3 regions of the Oceanobacillus sp. FSL K6-3682 genome follow, and region 1 is predicted to be linked to each of the others. Evidence: riboswitches for the same ligand, from Rfam matches in the RefSeq annotation. Region 1 holds a riboswitch; each other region holds the start of a gene.
The links. A riboswitch is a leader RNA that binds a small molecule or an ion and turns the genes downstream of it on or off. The one in region 1 is predicted to bind preQ1.
Positions count from the first base shown of each region.

Region 1 (5,017 bases):
AGGAAGGCTGAAAAAATTGCTAAAAAGGGGGTAGCTAGCTGATGAACCTGAATTATTGGAGCTGGGATACATTTTTCGATGCGTTACCAGTGGTATTACAAGGGCTTGGGATTACGATTGGACTGACGTTTGCCAGCTACCTTTTTGCCTTAATTTTTGGTTTTTTGTGGACATTCTTACGCCGCGTCCCAAATCGTTTTATTCATTTCATTGTCACTTGGACCATGGAATTTATACGCTCTACGCCTCCACTTGTTCAATTATTTTTTATCTATTACGCCTTACCGGTGATACCTTATATTGGAATATCACTTCACCCATTCGCTTGTGCCGTGTTGGGACTTGGTATACACTTTAGTACGTATATTGGTGAAATTTATCGCTCTGGAATTGAAAATGTGGATAAGGGACAATGGGAGGCTTCTACTGCACTGAATATTTCTACATGGGATAAATGGCGAAGGATTATTCTTCCGCAAGCAATCCCGCCGACCATTCCAATGCTTGGAAATTACTTTATTATTATGTTTAAAGAGGTTCCTCTGGCATCTACCATCGGGGTAGCAGGTATTATGCTGCTTGCCAGATCATATGGTGCGGAAAACTGGTCCTACCTTGAACCGTTAACCATTGTAGGAATCATTTTCTTAGTACTAAGCTACCCTTCTGCAGTGCTGATTAAGAAGTTAGAGAATCGTTTCAACAAAAGATTCGATAAAAATCAAATCATGAAAGACAAAGGAGCAATGCAATAATGGCTGAACCAATCGTTACCTATAAAGATGTTCATAAATCCTTCGGCGATGTAGAAGTGCTGAAAGGAATTGATTTAGATATATACCCGGCTGAAAAAGTAGCTGTCATTGGCCCAAGCGGTTCTGGAAAAACAACCATTATCCGTCTGCTGATGACATTGGAGCAGCCAACAGCGGGCGATATTATCGTGGATGGCCGTAATCTGTGGAAAATGGAGAAGAACGGGAAATGGATTCACGCAAATGAAAATCATTTACGCTCTATTCGCGGAGATATTGGAATGGTATTTCAGCATTTCAATCTGTTTCCACATATGACTATTTTAGAAAATTGTATGACAGCGCCTGTTCATGTGAAAAATGAAGAAAAAAGTGATGTGAAAAAACGTTCCATAGAAATGCTTGAACGTGTAGGACTTGGAGATAAGCTGGATAACTATCCCAGCCAGCTCTCAGGAGGACAGAAGCAGCGTGTAGCTATGGCCCGTGCGCTTGTTATGCGCCCAAAAATTATGCTGTTTGATGAGGTTACCTCAGCACTTGACCCTGAGCTTGTGGGGGAAGTTTTAAATGTCATTCGTGATATTGCAGAAAACGATGATATGGCAATGATTCTTGTCACACATGAAATGGACTTTGCCCTGGATATAGCAGATAAAGTACTCTTCTTAGATGAAGGGGTTATCGCGGAGCAGGGAACTGCAAGTGAAGTTATTGAGCATTCCGAGAATCCTCGCGTACAATCGTTCCTGCAGCGTTTTAGAGGATAAATGAAGAGAATTATACTGCTGAACATTGCTTATAAAAGACCAGCCAGATATTTTTTGCTCTGGCTGGTCTTTTCAATGTATTTATAATCAATACAAGAATTAATCTATCAGATTCTCCTGTTTAAGAAGCCTCCAATAACTCCGCCTGGTTTTTCTCCTCATGCTTTCTAGCTAAGCGGACCAGCAGATACGCAAATGGTGTGTCCATCACTGCAACAATAAACTTCCATATATATTGTGATACAATCATTCCAAGTAAAACTGTTGTCGGGACAATCCCCCAAAAAGCAATTGTAATAAATAATATCGTATCAATGAGCTGGCTGGTCATCGTTGATAAACTATTACGCAGCCATAGCTTTTTCCTGCCATGACGATGCTTTAATCCATGAAAAATTGTAACACCTAAGTTCTGGCTGACAAAATAAGAAACCAGACTGGCTAAAATCACGCGGAAACTCCCATTAAAAATTTCTTCAAAAGCAGCCTGTGATTGAAAATCCGCTGCCGGTGGAAGCTGAATCGCAATATAAATAAATATCATAGCAATAATCTGTGTGAAAAATCCGGCTTGAATCGTTTTTCTCGCAGCCTTTTTTCCATAAACCTCGCCAATAACATCCATCATTAAATACGTAATCACATAAACAATCGCTGCAGCCGGCAACACAAAGCTTCCCATTTGAAATAATTTGACCGACAAAACATTGGACAACAATAACAGCCCAACAAAGACAGCATTTAAGTAAATATACATTATCCTGTTCCCTTCTCTCCAAAGGTTCAAGGACCTAACGTTTCCCTCTATCGATTATCTACAGTTTCCGGATACATATCATGCTGCATTAACCGGTCTTCTGCCATCTTTTCAAATTTCGTTCCCGTTTTTCCATAATTACAATATGGATCAATGGAGATTCCTCCGCGTGGCGTAAATTTTCCTCTCACTTCAATATAACGGGGATCCATCAGTTCAATTAAATCATTCATAATGATATTGACACAGTCCTCATGGAAATCACCATGGTTTCGGAAACTGAATAAATATAATTTTAAAGATTTACTCTCTACCATTTTAATATCTGGAATATAGCTGATATAAATTGTTCCAAAATCAGGCTGATTTGTCATTGGACAAAGTGTTGTAAATTCCGGACAGTTTAATTTCACAAAATAATCCCGGTTCGGATGCTGATTATCAAACACCTCTAAAATCTCTGGTGTATAATCAAACGCATATTTCGTTTCTTTATTTCCCAGCAATTCAATTCCTTGCAGATCCTTTTCACTTCTTCCTGCCATGCTGCTCACCTCCTTTTGATATTTTAAGATAAACAAAAAAGCCATGCTCCCAAGGAACACAGCTTGATAATTACAAGTTGTCCTTAGTTTTTTATAGAGGGTTAACGCTAAGAACCTCTGCCTATTGGTTAAAATTAACACTTCATATTATAAGAATGTAGACTCTGAATGTCAATCTTTCTTTTATATTACAAAGTTCCGTATCTTACCTTTCATGCCCGGAGCCTGCTCTACAATTTTATTTCTCCATATCCTCGCCAATAATGCGCACTTCACGTTCTAACTGTACATCAAATTTCTCTTTCACTGTCGCCTGGACAAATTGAATTAATGAAATATATTCTGACGCTGTTGCATTATTTTTATTGACAATAAAACCAGCATGTTTTGTAGAAACTTCCGCTCCACCAATTTGCTGTCCTTGAAGATTACTGTCTTGAATCAGCTTGCCGGCAAAAAAACCGGGCGGCCTCTTAAATACACTGCCGCAAGATGGATATTCCAATGGCTGCTTGGATTCTCTCTTATATGTAAGATCATCCATTACTTCTTTAATTTCTTCCTTGCTTCCGGATTTTAGAGCAAAGGTTGCTTCTAAAACAATATAGCCGTTGTCCGGGATATTACTTGTGCGATAGCTGAGATCCAGCTGATCCGCAGTTAATGACAGCAGCTCTCCATCTTTCGTTACAACTACTGTGCTTTCCAGCGCATCTTTAATTTCTCCGCCGTATGCGCCTGCATTCATATACAGAGCTCCCCCGACAGAACCCGGAATCCCGCATGCAAACTCCAGCCCCGTAAGTTCTTCCTTCAAAGCAAAACGGGAAGCATCAATAATTCTTGCACCACTTTGAGAGATGACCTTATCCCCTTCTCGCCAAATGGACGCCAGCTGTTGAAGGTTCATAACAATTCCCCGGATTCCGCCATCCTTCACGATTAAATTAGAACCATTTCCAAGCATTGTAAATGGTACATTTTCCTGGTTGGCAAAGCGGATAATTGCCTGTACTTCTTCATAAGACGATGGCGTGATATAAAAATCTGCAGCCCCGCCTAATTTTGTATACGTATGTTCTCTTATCGGCTCATTGATTAATACATTATCTTTATTTGTATGTTGAATTAATTGATCGTAGAGATGATGGTATTTATTCATGCTATCATTCCTTTAATTTGCCAAATGATATATATACATTTGGCATTGTTATTCTTTTTTCTGCCACTGTTTAAAAGCAGACATCCCAGTCTCTCCAGCTTTAACTTTCAATAAGGCTGGAGTAATCTATTTTTGATGAATCCTATACTATTGTAGTTGAATCCAATTAATCTTGCCACAAAAAGCTATAAATCAATTTATCAATTTGCGGGCTTTCATGCATAGCACTGTGTGTCAGCTGCGGATCATCAATGATTGTCTCTTTATAATTTTGTTCCGGTATTATATTCCTTAAAGTCTTTACACTTTCCGGCACTGCAACAGTATCTCCTGTACTGGCTATGCTGTACACATTAACATCTGCCGGAAACATATTCTCCCGCAGTACATTTAAAGCGCGGGAATCGGGTTTTAAATCGTCTGCAGCTTCATCCTGATGTAATTCAAAATAACCTTCATTATAAATACCATCAAACGGACTGCCAATTGCAACAAGCTTATTTACTGTTGGATAACCATTCAGCGGATACTCCATCGTATATTTCACTGCCAGAATGCCGCCCATAGAATGGCCAACCAGATTAACCTCCTCTACACGATAGTTTTCCTTTAAGTGCAGGAGCACATTTGCAATCCATTCTGTACTGTTCTGAAAGCTTGCACGGTTGTCTTCCAGAACAATCTGTACAAACGTCGGTGCGTATCTTCCCTTATTTAAATTATAATCAATTATATTCCCATCTTTTTGAACATAGTAAATAAAACCTTTATTACCCCACTGGTACGTATTTTCAAAGCGGTCAAGCATATATCCAAACGAATTTTCCGTTCCTTTATAGCCATGTATAAAAATAGTCGGTGCCCCAGTATATTCTTCTGCCTGCGTTTGATTCTGCTGATAGAAATAAAAACCTGAAGCAGCACCAATCACAATTACTATACTCAAAACAATACCTGCTATCTTCTTTCTCATGTATTTACTTCCCTCAATTTCTTTTGTAAATCTATGTTTGCATTATTAACAAAAA
Region 1 covers NZ_CP150263.1:996,689-1,001,705, reverse strand. The annotation lists gene MHH51_RS05115 (amino acid ABC transporter permease) at 1-42, shown strand, start outside; gene ehuD (ectoine/hydroxyectoine ABC transporter permease subunit EhuD) at 42-755, shown strand; gene ehuA (ectoine/hydroxyectoine ABC transporter ATP-binding protein EhuA) at 755-1,525, shown strand; gene MHH51_RS05100 (queuosine precursor transporter) at 1,647-2,282, opposite strand; gene queF (preQ(1) synthase) at 2,330-2,827, opposite strand; PreQ1 riboswitch class I at 2,905-2,951, opposite strand; gene murB (UDP-N-acetylmuramate dehydrogenase) at 3,066-3,989, opposite strand; gene MHH51_RS05085 (alpha/beta fold hydrolase) at 4,156-4,962, opposite strand.

Region 2 (5,017 bases), 1.6 Mb from region 1:
AAGTTTTCAAAGATGCGTCTCATCACAGCTTTTCCAATATCGGGGCTTTACGAAACCCGGTAACTTTGGTTGTAAGATAAAAGTAGTCTTAGGAGGCAAAGACCAATGGGATAGCGGGGTTGGGTGTTTTCAGCACACCGATGTGTCCACTCCACTGGAGGTTAATCGTCATCTTGAAATTCGACACCCCAGAAACCCCCACTTCCAATTTCAATAGAAATGAAGTGGCGGGAGTATTCATGAGGACGATTATTTTATTACTGAAGCATCTTTAGTTTTATCAGAAGCCAATATGCAAGACATCATTGAAATTGATGCAGCCGTTTCTTAGGTAGACGATTTAAAAACGGAAAATTATATTAAACACTTAGAGGGACTTGGACTGGAAATGGAATAGTTATGTTACTCATGTAGAAGTTTCTAATTTCTCTCTGCCTATAGGAGTTTTTAAAAATGAATACTTGAGAAGTCAGACTGACTTCTCAAGTATTATCAGAGTCTTACCATTGACCTGGATCAACTTTCTATTTTGTTAAAAGTAAAAATAACAGATTCTCTACAGAAATTTAACTTATGATAATGAACATGATTTTATAAATATGCCCGTAAAGATTTTTATACTTTTTCTCATAACAATAAAGGTGCTTTACCATAACAAATTATATTATTATCCGTGAAATTCCCTTTTTTTACTACACCCCACGTTTATTTCCCCAAACTAACGCATGCACCTGCGGCAGAACACGAACCCGATTCAACACTGTAGATGCCACTACTTCATTAATTAGCCATTCATACTTATTTAATAAATGCCGGGATAATTGCTGCGGCTCTGCTTCCTCTAAATCATCATTTCCTACCTGCATGAAAAAAGCAAGCTCCGGATAGCGCTGATGTACTTTTTCAGCATAATGAAGATCTTCTTTATCAAAAATTACAACCTTTAAGCTGGTATGTTTTAATCGTTCATTTGCTTTAAGTTGATGGATGATATCATCAAGCTTCTCCCAGTTTGTTTTCATATTAGAGCTTGGCGGTTTTGGAGAAATGGTCAGATCATCAATTTTCATAAACCAATCCTGATAACTACTCCCCTGTGTTTCCAGGGCGACCTCGATATTATTTTTCTGTAGCAAATCGATCAGGTTATCAATAGCAGATAACAAAGCTGGATTCCCGCCTGAAATCGTCACATGGTCAAATTGATTGCCGCCTATTTCTTTCAGCCGCTGCCAAATCTCTTCACTCGTCATCTGAACAATATCTTCTTTGGCGCTTCCATCCCATGTAAATGAGGAATCGCACCATGCACATCGATAATCACATCCAGCTGTCCTTACAAACATCGTCTTACGTCCCACTACCATTCCTTCCCCTTGAATCGTAGGTCCGAATATCTCTAAAACAGGTATTTTACGCATGATAAATCCACTCCCGTCTGGCCTCAGCATAACTCGTCGGCGTTTCAAACAGCCGGACAAGTTCTACTTTACAATCGTTAGGCAGGTCACGGATTGCTTCTTCCATTTGTTCAAAAATCCAGACGACCATATTTTCTGCAGTTGTATTCATTTTTGGTAATGTTTCATTTAAATAACGATGATCTAAAAATACTTCAATCTTGTCCTTCCAAATCTTTTTTATATCGGAGAAATCAATAACTAAGCCGATTTCATCAACAAAACCGCTGATACCGAATATAACTTTATAGGTATGCCCGTGAAGATTTTTACACTTTCCCTCATAACAATGAAGATGGTGTGCCGCATCGAATGTAAATTCTTTACTTACCATTACTCGTTTTTGATGGTAGGCTAAATGCTCTCTTTGAATATCTTCATCCAGTTTTTGCAGTTCTTCAACAATACGAAACCCGAACATTATTGATTCACCTCCTGCCTTCTTGCCAGATATTGATCTAACCCTCGCTGGCGCAATTGGCATGCCGGACACTCTCCGCACCCGGCCCCTCTTATTCCGTTATAGCAGGTTAGTGTTCTCTCTCTGATATAATCGAAGACTTGCAGCCCGTCCGCCATTTTCCATGTTTCTGCTTTGTCCAGCCACATTAATGGAGTGTGAATAACAAAATCTTCGTCCATTGACAAATTTAATGTGACATTTAAAGACTTAGTAAAGATATCACGGCAATCCGGATATCCGCTAAAATCTGTCTCACATACACCGGTAATAATATGCTTTGCATTGATTTGCTTAGCTAAAATTGCTGCAAATGAAAGAAACAGTAAATTTCTTCCCGGGACAAATGTATTTGGTAATTTTCCTTCCTCTTCGGCATTTTCCACTTCTATATCCGCCCTTGTCAGAGCATTAGGAGCTAATTGATTCAGTAATGACATATCCAGGATATGATGTCTCAACCCTTGCTCTTCAGCAATTTCCCTGGCGACTTCAATCTCCAGGCTATGACGTTGATTGTAATCAAAGGTCACTAATTCCACATGCTCAAACTTTTCTAATGCCCAAAATAAGCAGGTAGTGCTATCCTGGCCACCGCTAAATACAACTACTGCGCGCTTATTATTTTTTCCCATAAAAAAATCCCCTTTCCAATCTGAAAAAGAGAATCCTATACACCCAGAAAATATAAAAAACCATACCTAAGGCTCGGTATGGTTATCCTTAGTTTTTTATAGAGGGTGTTAGCTAGAACCTCTTCTACTTCGTTTCGTAGATTTTATTAATGTTGATTACAAATGGCAGTATAACATATTTTTCCTGATGATGTTACCATTTTTACAAATGTTGAATTATTTTTCAACAGCTAATACAGTCTTACAGCGAATGATATCTGTTCTTTCGGGCATAGCAAATGCTCCCTTTATCATCTGAGAGAATTTTAATTATTTCTCTGTTCACAATAAAGGGAGTATATATTACCTATGACAATACAAATATTTTTGTTTCAATCAAAAGTATATGTTATTTTTTCTCACGAATACCCATAAGTGTATTCGCTCCAGTAGGCCAATTCTCTTTTGGCAATCTAGGAAATTGATTAATCCGCACATCAACTGTATCTGGAAACGGCGCAGGGCGCCCTGATATCTGGTCCATTCCCATTACCATCTGTTCACTGGTTGCCACAGTCGTATTTTCTTCATTTTTCATTTCAAACCAAAGATGCATACGCTTTTCATCCTTGTTCAAAACAGTAACATTTGTATGCAGTTCTTCATTTTCATGTGCTTCTTTTAAATATTTAATATGCGCTTCCAGGGTAAATATAGTATAAGCGTTTGCTTTTCTTCCTTCTTCATCGAGTCCAATTTCATCCATCAAGGCATCCAGGCTGCGGCTGAAAATCAAAGCATAATATGCATCATTTAAATGGCCATTATAATCTACCCATTCGGGCAATACACGGCCCTTCCATATTTGCTTACTTTCTATCATAGGAAAGCAGCCTTTCTGCCGGCCAGAAACCTTCTTCCTCTAAAAGCCCCATCAGTTTAATCAAGAAGCGGTCACGACGATGCTCCAGATCTTCAATTGGTACATCTCCGCTTTGCTCTGCAGTTCCTGAAATAACTTTTTCACTTAATTCTTCGGTCAATTCTGGGGCTACCAAGCGAGTCCACGGAAGCTTCAAAGCAGGACCAAACTGTTCAAGCATGTGCTTCATACCGTCTTTACCACCAGCTAAATGAAGTGTCAAAAATGGTCCCATCAAAGCCCAGCGCAGACCAGGTCCATACACAATCGCCTTATCCACTTCTTCAGTTGTGGCAACGCCATCGTTGACAATATGAAGACCTTCACGCCAAATTGCTTCCATAAGCCGGTCACCAATATGACCATCAATTTCGCCTTTCATCACAAGCGGCTTCATATTCATGCTTTCATACATTTTTTCTGCTTTTTCCATGTAACTTCTTTCTGTTTGTTTGCCTCCAGCTATTTCTACCAGCGGTATTAAGTAAACTGGATTAAATGGATGTGCAACAATAACGCGTTCTGGATGGTGAGCACAGTCCTCCTGCAGTACTGAAGGCATATAACCGGAGGTACTGGATGCAATAATCGCTGTTGGTTTAGCTGCGGCATCGACTTGTACCAATACCTTTTTCTTCAACGCTTCCTGTTCTGGGACGTTTTCTTGTATCAAATCAGCTTCTTTTACAGCTTCTTCTAAGGTGTCATAAAAGCTGAGATTTTCCTTCGCTGCTTCATCACTTATTCCAAATTCTTCTAATGTTGTCCAAATTTCATCTATCATTTTTTCTGTTTTTTCTTTCGCGCCAGGAGCCGGATCAAAAGCATTGACTTTATGACCGCTTGCTAAAAAGCGGGCAATCCAGCCATTGCCGATAACTCCAGTTCCTAAAACTGCCATTGTTTTTTGTGCCATAGTTCACCTCTTAAGAATTAAATGTTTTCAGATTCAAATGCTCTCTCGCTTCTGCCGCTGTCATCGGCTCAAGTTTCACACTGTTTAAAATATTGACAGCTTGATCTACCAGCTGTTCATTTGTACCAAGTACACCTTTTTCTAAATATAGATTGTCTTCTAATCCAACACGGACATTCCCGCCAAGCAAAGCAGCCTGTGCAACAATCGGCAGCTGCATGCGGCCAATACCGAACGCCGACCAGTGGGATCCCCCGACAATACGTCTTTTCATATATTCGATTGTTTCTGAATCAGCATCAGCGCCCCATGGAATCCCAAGACAAAACTGATACATTGGTGTTCCTTCCACCAGCCCTTCAGAAATTAGTTGGTTGGCAAGGCGGATATGACCTGTATCAAATACTTCCAATTCGGCTTTTACACCACTCTCTTTAATCAGCTCGGCATGCTCGCGAAGCCAGTCTTCCGGTCCTAAATAAACCTGGTTACCAAAGTTCAGGCTGCCGCAATCCAATGTTGTGAGCTCCGGAAGCAATTTACCGACAGGCTCATGCCGCTCCTTCGGGGTCTGGATATCTGTCCCTGGCCCTCCTTGTGTCGGATTTTGAAGGTCAGGAACAAAATCTCCGCCCCCGCCAGCAG
Region 2 covers NZ_CP150263.1:2,596,106-2,601,122, forward strand. The annotation lists gene queE (7-carboxy-7-deazaguanine synthase QueE) at 693-1,421, opposite strand; gene queD (6-carboxytetrahydropterin synthase QueD) at 1,414-1,881, opposite strand; gene queC (7-cyano-7-deazaguanine synthase QueC) at 1,881-2,555, opposite strand; PreQ1 riboswitch class I at 2,638-2,683, opposite strand; gene MHH51_RS12970 (thioesterase family protein) at 2,944-3,417, opposite strand; gene MHH51_RS12975 (3-hydroxyacyl-CoA dehydrogenase NAD-binding domain-containing protein) at 3,404-4,372, opposite strand; gene MHH51_RS12980 (3-keto-5-aminohexanoate cleavage protein) at 4,383-5,017, opposite strand, start outside.
Region 2: another riboswitch for preQ1. It lies ahead of queC (7-cyano-7-deazaguanine synthase QueC); the one in region 1 lies ahead of queF (preQ(1) synthase).

Region 3 (5,017 bases), 140 kb from region 1:
GATATTGCTTCCAACTACGTTTCCTACTGCTACATCGGCTGTTCCCTGGACAGCCGCAATAATACTCACCGTTGCTTCTGGCGCACTTGTCCCTAAGGCTACAATCGTTAATCCAATTAAAATCGGCGGAACACGCAAAAGCTGTGCAATATTGGAGGAACCATCCACAAACCAGTCTGCTCCTTTCACTAACAATGAAAATCCGATAATTAATAAGACATATTCCATGAGTCTACTCCCCATCTCTCCCTGCATTTGTGTTTTTTATTCTACCGTAATTGTATTTTCCTATCCACTATTTTCATGTAGATATTTCTTACTTTGCTGAACCCAATATAAAAATTTGATTTCCTGCAGGGTCCTTTACCATTCCTTCATCAACTGAATAGCCTAAAGCTTTCAGTCTTTCCATTGCTTTGTCTGCCTCTTCTTTAACAGGATATACTATTGTAAAAAACTTCAATCCGACTTCATTTTGATCTGGTACCGGCGCCCCTTCTCCATTCCACGTATTTATTGCAATATGATGATGATAACCGCTATCAGATAAAAAGGAAGCTCCAGGATAAACGGTTACTTCTTGAAAGCCTAATCCTTCTACATAGAACTCCTTTGCTTTTGACAAATCATTCACATGTAAATGAATATGTCCAATAAGGGTTTCTTCAGGCATGCCATTCCACTCCTCTGTTGCTAGTTCGAGAAGTCCATCTGCATCAAGCGGTTCTGTGCTCATTTGTACAGATTCTTCTGACCAGCTCCAGCTTTCAGATAATCGGTCTCTCGCTACTTCAATCCCATTTCCATCCGGATCTGAGAAATAGAGTGCTTCACTGACTAAGTGATCAGAAGCACCTAATTGCAGCGTATATCTTCTCCCCTCCTGCAAAAGATATTTTAAAAATACTGCCAGGTCTTTTCGTTCCGGCAAAAGAATAGCAAAATGATAGAGCCCTGTTGTTCTTCTTTGTTTTGACACAACTCCTTCAGGCTGCTCCAGAGTAATTAAAGCCTTCTTGCTGTCTGCCGAAAGTACTGCTTTATTATCTGTTTTCCGCATTATTCTAAAGCCCAAAAAATCTTGATAAAATTGAATAGAACGTTGTAAATCTGTTACCTGTATAGTTATATCTGATACGTATATTGTCTGTTCGTCAAAAAATTTCTTTTCCATTTATAATAGTCACCTTTCCGGTTTTATATTTCACTAAAAATAATAAACTTACTTTATGTAACTAATTATAAATGAGTGAAGTCCAGCGGTCAAAAATGTTTTCTCGTTCAGATTATTTAACTTCTGTTTAAATTAATAACTCAACTTTCGCACCTGAGAATAAGCGTCTATACCTTCCTATTCCATTATGAACATGTTCTTCATTATCCTGCTTGCATGTTGTTAAATCATCCTTCTATTGAAATGAAAATTGGATGAAATTGCTGCAATAGCAATTCATATTGTGGAGATTTGACCAATGACGAGAAAAACAATAAACACGACTACTATTTACACTATAAATAGTATAAAACGATTGTTTTCCAATTCAAATACTGATATGATAAGCGTTGCATGACGTGGTTCGTAACCATCCCACGCTAAAAAACTAGGAGGAAAACAAAATATGAATATAAAAACACTTGTGGTTAACGGGATTATCGCAGCGCTATATGTTGCTCTATCCTTGCTGGTCTCTCCCGTTGCATTCGGAGCGATTCAATTTCGAATATCAGAGATGTTTAACCATTTAATTATCTTTGATAAACGTTACTTTTTCGGAATTACAATTGGTGTATTTGCATCTAATTTATTTTCAATGGCAGGCGGGCTCGATCTCTTATTCGGGACAGCACATACTGCTATATCGTTAGGAATTATTATTTTCTTAAAGAAATATATTAAAAATACACTCACACTGTTATTCCTGAATACATTGATTTTCAGCTTTAATATGTTTATTATCGCTTTTATGCTAAAGATTGCTTTAAACTTACCATTCCTGCTTACATGGCTTACAACAGGAGCCAGTGAATTAATTGTATTGCTGATTGGTATCCCGATTTTCTATACTTTATATAAACGGATACATTTTGATAAAATAATATAGAATCGAGAATAAGACGGTGGATCATCCATCGTCTTTTTAATAATTGAAATCCAGATAACCCTTTTTAACTATACTAATGAGTATAATCAGATCACCTCTTTATAAATATCATTTTTTGTAAATTATCATTTTGAAGGGAAGGATTAATATGATTATCAGAAATCAGGACGAGCATTTTATTTTTATAGCACAGCCAGACCATGCTCTTTTATCAGGAGAATTTTTAAAACATCTGGACTCCAGTTATTTGGAGCATGCTCCTTACAAAGATTCTGTTATTTATGCTGCTTATCAGCACGACTGTGGCTGGAAAGCATTTGACAAGCAGCCCTTTTGGAATGATCAGGCTAATCAGCCTTATTCATTTATTGATTTTCCAACCATTCCAAAAACCGTATTATACACGCAGGGTATTGAACAGGTTCAGGAGAAGGATAGCTACGCTGCTTTACTTTGCAGTGAACATTATAAACGTTTCCTGATAAAATCCTCTCTCCCTGAAGCGGAAGCATTTGTTCAACAGGAAGCAAAGCGTCAGGAATGGTTAATCAGTACCATGAAGGATTTTGATAAGCAAAGCTTTGAAGCTGACTATACACTGTTACAGTTTTCCGATAACTTGTCCCTGTTTGTTTGCATGAACGAGGCCGGAGCAGAGGATAAAGACCTGCATCCTTTTTTCAAAGAAGGGTTATCCTTATCAAACAGTGCTTCTAAATTACCATCTGACTATTCCATTGGCTGGACAGGCAGAGATGCCATTGCTATAGATCCTTTTCCGTTTTCATCAGATTTCTCTGTCACTTTAACATACAAGTGTGTTCAAAAAGCAGCAATTCAACAGCAAGGATTAATTGCTGCTTATGAGCATGCTCCAATTTTAGCAGAAACAATTTGGATAAATGCCCGTAATTAATCACTTTTTTACGGAAATAAGGCCGGGAGTGCTCCTGACCTTATTTCCTGCCAAATCAAAAAGGACCAGACACATCTGGCCCCTTAAAGTCAAGCCTAAGTGTAAGTTCACTCTCCCCAAACATAAGGTGTTTCCTGATACACATAATAATTCAACCAATTGGAAAATAGTAAGCTGCAATGACTCTTCCAGCGATGCTTTGGAAGTTTGTCCGGATCATTATTTGGATAATAGTTTTCTGGTAATGCTGTGTCAACACCGCGGGCATGATCTCTTTCATATTCTTCTTTTAACGTTGTCGCCGTGTATTCTAAATGACCTGTTGCCATAATATGCTTCCCATCCTTAGATGCAAGTAAAAACACCCCTGCATCATCGGACACAGCTAATAGTTGCAAGTCAGGATGATTATCAATTTCTTCCAAAGATACTGTGGTATAGCGCGAATGCGGTGCTAAGAATATTTCATCAAATCCTCTTACCAGACGTTCTTTCGGTGCTAATACCTCATGTTCAAAAACTCCAAAACATTTTTGCGGGAGGGCATGCTTATCAATGCCATAATGATGATATAAAGCTGCCTGCGCTCCCCAGCAAATATGAAGTGTAGATGTAACATGATCATTCGTCCACTCCATAATTTCTTGCAGTTCCTCCCAATAATCAACATCTGTAAAGGAAAGATGCTCTACCGGGGACCCTGTAATAATCATACCGTCAAATGTTTTATCCCGAACCTCTTCAAAGGTCTTATAAAATGTATCCAGGTGGTTCTGACTTGTTGTTTTTGATTCATGTGAAGCCATTCGCAAAAAAGAAATACGCACTTGTAATGGGGTATTCCCAAGGTATCTTAACAATTGCGTTTCAGTCTTTTGTTTTTCAGGCATCAAATTGAGGATAAGAATACTCAGCGGACGAATTTCCTGTGAATCCGCGCGCTGTTCATCCATCACAAAGATATTTTCCTCTTCTAAAATCTCTTTTGCTGGCAGCTCTCTTGGAATTTTAATCGGCATTGTCTGACCTCCATCCACTTTTCTGCTTTATTAATTTCAAACGATCTTTTTTGAAAGATATGCTTTTCTCCCAAATTATTAGTCTATTTCTTATTGTAAAGGCTTGCTGAAAAAGTTCAACCCTTCTTTTCAGCAAAATAAGCAAATATTTATTCTAATCTTGGATGAAGAATCTGCACCTGACGCATACTTTTTAAAATTAATAGCAGCTGCTCGGCCATGTAATTCGTACTATAGCTAAAATTATTTTCCGCCCATTCAAATATCATACCAATAATTGCATTCACAAAGAAGCTAGCCTGCAAAGCCTGATTCGGCTGATTTGCTTCCTTTTTTATTTTCGTTAAATCATGAATGGTTAAGTTCTTTAATACCTTGAAAATCTTTGTCTGAAAATAAGTCAGTTTATCTGTCCGCAGCATTAATGCATAAAAGCCTTGAAATTTTTCCACATGTTCAAAAATTTTAACCGTGGAAGCGGTAAGTTTATCCAGATTGAATATACGCTTCTCTTTATAAGGCATACGATAGGATTGAATTAAATCTTCTATAATATCCTCTGTTAACTCTAATAAGATATCTGTTTGTGATTTATAATGCTTATAAAAAGTTCCTCTATTCAAATCTGCACGTTCCACGATATCTGTTACCGTAATTTTATTAAACTCCTTTTCCTCTATTAATTGAATAAGCGCATTTCGCATCGCTTTTTTTGACTTGCTAATTCGTCGATCTTCAGAATTTAACATGGATAGATTACCCCCAAATTTAGTAATTAGACAAATACATATGGAAGTGTTGATAAACATACATTTTAATCATTTTTTGTATATTGTTAACAAGATATCCCTATTATAAGATGGATAGGAAACAGATACAATTTTTTGCAGGAGGGGTAAAAATGAAATTAAAAGACAAAGTAGCCATTGTAACCGGAGCAGCTTCCGGTATGGGGAAAGCGATTGCAGAATTATATGGCA
Region 3 covers NZ_CP150263.1:852,532-857,548, reverse strand. The annotation lists gene MHH51_RS04375 (calcium/sodium antiporter) at 1-228, opposite strand, end outside; gene MHH51_RS04370 (VOC family protein) at 317-1,174, opposite strand; PreQ1 riboswitch class I at 1,567-1,611, shown strand; gene MHH51_RS04365 (QueT transporter family protein) at 1,620-2,102, shown strand; gene MHH51_RS04360 (DUF3891 family protein) at 2,251-3,018, shown strand; gene metA (homoserine O-succinyltransferase) at 3,126-4,037, opposite strand; gene MHH51_RS04350 (TetR/AcrR family transcriptional regulator) at 4,187-4,786, opposite strand; gene MHH51_RS04345 (SDR family oxidoreductase) at 4,939-5,017, shown strand, end outside.
Region 3: another riboswitch for preQ1. It lies ahead of MHH51_RS04365 (QueT transporter family protein); the one in region 1 lies ahead of queF (preQ(1) synthase).